2 regions of the Sorlinia euscelidii genome follow, and region 2 is predicted to be linked to the other one. Evidence: predicted binding sites of a transcription regulator. Region 2 holds the regulator's gene; the other holds the start of a gene.

Region 1 (3,418 bases), on a different contig from region 2:
GCGAGACGCTCCTGCAGTTTCTCTTTGTCGTAGTCAGAAGACGTTTCAGAAATCTGGCTCTTCAGTTGCAGGCAACGCTTCTCAATTTTCACCTTCTCGCCGACACCTTCGACGATCGTGGTGTTCTCTTTATCGATATGGACTTTCTTCGCGGTCCCGAGCGATGAAATCTCAACCGCTTCCAGCTTGATGCCGAGATCTTCGCTGATCACCTCAGCGTTTGTCAGTGTCGCGATGTCCTCAAGCATGGCGCGACGGCGGTCACCGAAGCCAGGAGCCTTGACAGCGGCGATCTTGAGGCCACCACGAAGCTTGTTAACGACGAGGGTCGCCAAAGCTTCCCCATCAACATCCTCGGCAATGATCAACAGCGGACGACCGGACTGCACGACCTTTTCAAGGAGGGGCAGCATCGGCTGAAGTGAGGAGATTTTCTTTTCATGGATCAGGATATACGGATTTTCGAGATCCGCCGTCATCTTCTCCGGATTTGTCACGAAGTAGGGGGAGATGTAACCGCGATCGAACTGCATGCCTTCAACGACATCCAGCTCCGTATGCAGGCCTTTTGCCTCTTCCACGGTGATGACACCGGTAGAGCCGACTTTCTGCATCGCGTCGGAGATCATCTCTCCGATTTCGCCCTCACCATTTGCAGAAATCTTGCCGACCTGTGCGGTCTCTTCCTTGGAAGAGATCTTGCTGCTTTTCTGCTTCAGCTCTTCAACGACAGCTTCGACCGCCTTGTCGATACCGCGCTTGAGGTCCATCGGGTTCATGCCCGCGGCGACAGCCTTGGCGCCATTTTTGATAATGGCCTGCGCCAGCACTGTTGCCGTCGTCGTGCCGTCACCCGCAATGTCATTGGTCTTGGAAGCGACTTCACGCACCATCTGCGCGCCCATATTCTCGAACTTGTCCGCAAGCTCGATATCTTTCGCGACAGAGACACCGTCCTTCGTGATGCGCGGTGCGCCGAAGCTCTTATCAAGAACAACGTTGCGGCCTTTGGGGCCCAAAGTCACCTTGACGGCATTGGCAAGAATATCAACACCACGAAGCAGGCGCTCACGCGCTTCACCGCCGAATTTAACGTCTTTGGCAGCCATAATAAATCTCCAGTTTTACAGTCAGGTTCAGTCAGATGAGGCCGCTCAGCTGATCACGCCCATGATGTCGCTTTCTTTCATGATCAGCAGCTCTTTACCGTCAATCTTTACTTCCGTCCCGGACCATTTTCCGAAGAGGACGCGATCACCCTTCTTGACGTCCAGGGCGACGATCTGCCCCTGCTCATTGCGCGCGCCCGGACCGACCGAGATCACCACGCCTTCCATCGGTTTTTCCTTCGCCGTGTCGGGGATGATGATGCCGCCAGCGGTTTTTTCTTCACCATTAAGACGCTCGACCACCACACGGTCATGTAAAGGTCTGAAATTATTTACCATGGATCGCTCCAAAATTAGGGGTCGTGCCCTCGATTGATAAGCAGCACAACCGGTTTGCGCGCCCGCAAAGCCGCAGCGCGTTAGCACTCTCTTATCGGGAGTGCCAAACTAGATAAGGTTTAATTTTTTTTCCGTCAAGAGCACGTAAGAAGGCGGTTAATCACCCGTGAACTGAATGTCAGAGGCGCCGCAACGACCCACTGAAATGCCGCGTTTCTCCCCTGTTCGGGCCTCCTGTCCAGACATGTTCCCGCCCTTGTTTTTTTTGCCCGTCAGAGGTCAAAACACCGTGATCAACAAAGGGTCACAAGCGGATTGCCGCTGGACGCTTCCCGCGACAAGGGTCTAAAAAGGCCACATCAAGGGAGACAGTTTATGAGCAGAATTGAAACGTTAACGGCGTCGGACGGCCATCATCTCAGCGCCTATATTGCGGGTGATGCGGGTGCGGAGCGCGCCATCGTCGTCATTCAGGAGGCTTTTGGCGTCACCCCTTATATTCGAACCGTCTGCGATCGGCTGGCGGAACTGGGCTATCACGCCGTCGCCCCCGCGCTCTATGACCGCGTCAAGCGGGACCTCATCTTCGGCTATGAGGGAGAGGCGTATAAAAAAGGCATTGAGACATACGCCTCATGTGATCAGGCTGACGCCCTGCTGGATGTCTCAGCCGCCGCGGATTATCTCCAGCAGGCCGGGCATAAGCGCGTGGGCGCAATCGGCTTTTGCTGGGGCGGCCTCCTCTCCTGGCGCATGGCGACTCAAACGCAGAAATTACAGGCGGCCGTCTCATGGTATGGCGGCGGCATAGCAGCAGAAAGCCACGCGGCACCACATTGCCCTGTGCAGCTCCATTTCGGGGGGCAGGATACGCATATCCCGCATACGGATATACTGACAATTCGCCAGAACCAACCTGATCTTGAGCTTTTCGTCTATGACCAGGCTGGTCACGGTTTCGGCTGCTTTGATCGCAGCAGCTACAATGAGGACGCGGCCAGCCTGGCATGGCAACGTTCAGTTGATTTCCTTAGCCAAAACATCTGACGCACCGCCCCCCTCATATTCGCCACGGGAGGGTGTGTCGATGACTGCCCAAAAAACGTCAGGACGCGGTTTCCGCGCGTAGAACCCGTCCGGCAACCGCATCGAGCTTGCGCACAAGTTCCGGGTCGCGCTTTTGATGCGGCGTGATGATCGCGTGATCCAGCGCACGCTCGGCGCCGGAGGGACACAGGCCCCGCTTCTCACCAAGTTTCGGGATGACCCGTTGCAACAAGGTGCGGGCGGCGGCGGCGTTGTTTTTCATCACTTTCACGACATCTGTCACCGTGACAGAGTCATGGTCCTCATGCCAGCAATCATAATCCGTCACCATGGCGATGCTGGCATAGCACATTTCAGCTTCACGAATAAGCTTGGCCTCCGGCATGTTGGTCATGCCGATCACATCACAGCCCCAGGACTGATAAAGCCTGCTTTCCGCGTGAGTGGAGAATTGTGGCCCCTCCATGACAAGATATGTGCCGCCGCGGGTGATGGGTAATTGCAAAGCCGCAGCTTCCGTCTCAATCACATCATTGATGCGCTGCGCCGTCGGGTGGCCCATCCCGACATGGGCGACACAACCCGTGCTGAAGAAACTTTTCTTCCGGGCGAGTGTCCGGTCTATGAACTGATCCACGATAACGAACGTGCCTGGAGACAAAACCTCCCGCAGTGAACCCACCGCCGAAAGTGAGAGCACATCGGTCACGCCAAGGCGCTTGAGCGCGTCGATATTGGCTCTGAAGTTCAATTCTGATGGTGGTATACGGTGATCACGCCCATGGCGCGGCAGGAAGACGCACCGCACGCCGCCCAGTTCACCGCATAATAAGGCGTCGGAAGGTTGGCCCCAAGGTGTTTCGACCTCGCACCAGTTTTTGTTTTCAAGCCCGTCAATATCGTAAAGGCCGGAACCACCTATG
Region 2 (3,418 bases):
AGCCGATTTGATAACCACCCCGGAGGCCGCGAAAAGCGCCTGAAATTCAGCGAGTTTGCCCTGATTATGGCTGGCCAGAACAAGCTGATCGCCGCGTTTGATCTGCGATTTTGTCATTTGGCGCGAAAGGCGGCGAGGGCCGCGTCCTGCGCAGTAAAGAGCTGTTTCGTGCCGATTTTTGCCAGACGCAGCAGCTCAAAAAAAGCTTCCTCGCTGAAAGGTGAGTCCTCTGCCGTACCCTGTATTTCAACGATACCGCCCTGACTTGTCAGTACAAAATTTGTGTCAGCCTGTGCTGCACTGTCCTCAACGTAATCAAGGTCAAGCACCGCGCCGGACGGGGTCAGGCCGCATGATATGGCGGCAACCTGTGCGCGAAGGGGGCTTTTATGGAGATTGCCCTGTTTGTTCTGCTGTTCCATGGCGATGGCAAGCGCTACCCACGCGCCGGTGATCGACGCGCAACGCGTGCCGCCATCGGCGTTAAGCACGTCACAATCGACCGTGATGGTCATCTCACCCAAGGCTTTAAGATCGACGCACGCGCGCAGGGCCCGCCCGATAAGGCGCTGAATCTCCTGCGTGCGGCCGGATTGCTTGCCTTTCGCGGCTTCACGGTTGCTGCGACTATGGGTCGCGCGCGGCAACATACCGTATTCCGCCGTGATCCACCCCTGGCCCTGGCCCCGCAAAAATGGCGGCACACGGTTTTCCACACTCGCGGCACAAAGGACCTCCGTCCCACCCATTCTGATCAGAACGGACCCTTCAGCGTGACGCGCAAATCCGGGCTCAATCGAAACGGAACGCAACGCATCTGAAGCGCGACCGGAGGGGCGAGGGGTGCTCATGACTTTATCCTTGGACCTTGAAATCTACGCCCCGGGTTTTAACGGGTTATGTTCCGTGGGGGAAGCGATGAAATGGGTGGAGGATCTGAAGTTGGGAAGGTGACGACGTGAGCTATTCTCATCACAATGCTGAAAACACGGTCGTAAAACCTTCTCATCGCATGTTTACGCGTTAGCGCATCTAGGTGAAGGCGAGAAGCTGCGGTAACATAGGTGCACGGAGATGCAGAAAGAAATGATGGCAGGGACCGATTATCTGGCGCGTATGGATGGGCGTTCAGCGCAGGTGCTGAAGGAAATTGTCGAGCAATATCTGCAATCGGGTGATCCTGTCGGGTCACGCACCTTATCTCAGAAATTGACGCCGTCCCTTTCACCGGCGACGATCCGCAACGTCATGGCGGAATTGACGCGGGCCGGGCTGCTGTTCAGTCCCCATATCTCGGCGGGGCGCGTCCCGACGGAGAAAGGCGTCAAGCTCTTCGTCGATGGTCTGCTTGAGTTTGGACGCCTGACGGAAAATGAGCAGCGTATCATCGCCGCCCGCTTATCGCTTGAAGGGCGGTCCTATAATGATCTGATGGCGGATGCGTCTTCCCTCCTTGCGGGATTATCAAAGGCGGCGGCCGTGGTGTTGGCGCCCAAAAATGATGCGGCTATACGACATATTGAGTTTGTGGCTTACGGGCCGTCGCGTGTCCTTGTCATTCTTGTCGGCGCGGATGGGCAGGTTGAAAACCGCATTGTCGAAACGCCGCCGGACATCCCCGCATCAGCCCTTACGGAAGCCAGCAAATATCTCAATGCACGGCTAGGAGATGTCACGATCGGTGGTTTGCGGCAGCGCGTTAAAAATGAAATGCGGGAATGCCGGCAGGAGCTTGACCAGCTTGCCGCCCAGGTGATTGAGGCCGGGCTGGCTTACTGGGATGAGGGTCATGGCACACTTCATCTAAGGGGGCAGGCGACTCTTCTTGATGACATTAACGAGATGGCGCACTTGTCATCCATTCGGCGCCTGTTTGAAACGCTCGAGACGCAGGAAATGATGTTGAAGCTCCTGCATTCCGCTCAGGATTCTGACGGTGTGCGCATCTATGTCGGCGCGGAAAGCGAGCTTTTCGACCTTTCCGGTGTGTCCATGGTTGTTGCACCGGCGCGCAGCAAAGATAACCGTATTGTCGGGGCGATCGGCGTGATCGGGCCGACCCGACTTAATTACGGGCGCGTTGTGCCTGTCGTCGATTACACCGCCAAGATTCTCGGCCACATTCTTGGCTGATGCGCAGGTGCGCGCGCTTTGCCGAATAACGGGTTACGAAACTTTAACCCTGAACTTTCCTCCATGAGTTGCGATTTATTCTCATTGGCGTTATAATCGTCACATGAAAGAGGAAGAATCGGATGATTATCTGCTCCTGTAACGTGCTGACAGATTATGACGTTGCCGAAGCGGCGCGGGAGGGCGCGACACGTGCGCGTGACGTCTACGCGGCGCGCGGCTGCAAGGCGCAATGCGGCGCATGCGTCCCGGTTATGCAGGATGTTCTGCGTGAACTGGCGGAGGCGGGGACATGTCAGATTGCAGGTCAGCCCTTCCGGGCGCGCCAATCCGCTCGCCCGACGCGCGAGGATCGCGGGCATTGCCTGCGCCTGTCGGAAAATCAGTTGGCCTGACCAGTGACTGGTTCTCGTGCCCATAAAATAATGTCAGCGCGCCTGTCAGGCGTCGCCGACATTAGATGGTAAAGCCGCGACGGGCTTAAGGGCTGTCCTCGTTCGCGGCGCCGGAATTGAGCTGAATATAGCGCTCTATACCGATCTGATTGATCAGGTCGAATTGCCGATCCAGATAATCCTCGTGCTCTTCCTCATTTGCGAGAATTTTGAGAAGAAGATCACGTGAGACAAAATCACGGACGCTTTCACAGTAAGCAATGCCCTCCGCGAGATCGACGAGCGCCTTTTTCTCCAGCTTGAGGTCGCACTCCAGAATTTCTTTGACGTTCTGACCAATCAGAATGGTGTTGAGGCGTTGAACATTCGGTAAACCGCCGAGATAGAGAATGCGCTCAATAAGCCAATCAGCATGGCGCATCTCCTCAATCGACTCCTCATATTCCTTTTTGCCGAGCTTCGTCACACCCCAGTGATTAAGCGTGCGGGCATGAAGGAAATATTGGTTGATGGCGGTGAGCTCATTCGTCAACTGTGTGTTGAGGTGCTCAATGATTTTATCGTCTTTGATCATGTTGCGTCCAATTAAGTTAAAACGAGCCGGCATCGATGCCTGGGGCGTGGCTTCGATAAAATCTTAACGCGCAAATTAAACGCACTATCCAGTCGCGGGCAAGAAAATAATATGATCGCCGATAATAAACATGTTATTGAGAATGGTTATTATTTTTAGAGACACCTTCACACTGGTATTTCTCTCATCCCGCGCCACTACGCAATTGCAAGACTTTCTCAAATACTACGTTTTATTAAACTATAATTAATGAAAACGCCGAAAGGTGCGGAGCGCCGATCGCTATCCGCAGGTTGATATCGCCGCGCCCTTTATT

What was found. The regulator HrcA, encoded in region 2, represses chaperone genes, less so after heat shock. The targets are predictions, from matches to a motif close to GTTNGCACTCNCNNNNNGNGAGTGCNAAC.
Region 1: groES (co-chaperone GroES) is a predicted target of HrcA. The motif match lies at 1,528-1,556, and genes of this name have one in related genera.

The regions. Positions count from the first base shown of each region.
Region 1 is NZ_JAWJZZ010000001.1:200,322-203,739, forward strand. Features, by position in the region: gene groL (chaperonin GroEL) at 1-1,109, opposite strand, end outside; gene groES (co-chaperone GroES) at 1,155-1,448, opposite strand; gene CGLAMM_RS00925 (dienelactone hydrolase family protein) at 1,824-2,495, shown strand; gene CGLAMM_RS00930 (S-methyl-5'-thioadenosine phosphorylase) at 2,554-3,418, opposite strand, start outside.
Region 2 is NZ_JAWJZZ010000002.1:163,737-167,154, reverse strand. Features, by position in the region: gene rdgB (RdgB/HAM1 family non-canonical purine NTP pyrophosphatase) at 1-117, opposite strand, end outside; gene rph (ribonuclease PH) at 114-851, opposite strand; gene hrcA (heat-inducible transcriptional repressor HrcA) at 1,075-2,133, shown strand; gene CGLAMM_RS04380 ((2Fe-2S)-binding protein) at 2,256-2,528, shown strand; gene bfr (bacterioferritin) at 2,614-3,102, opposite strand.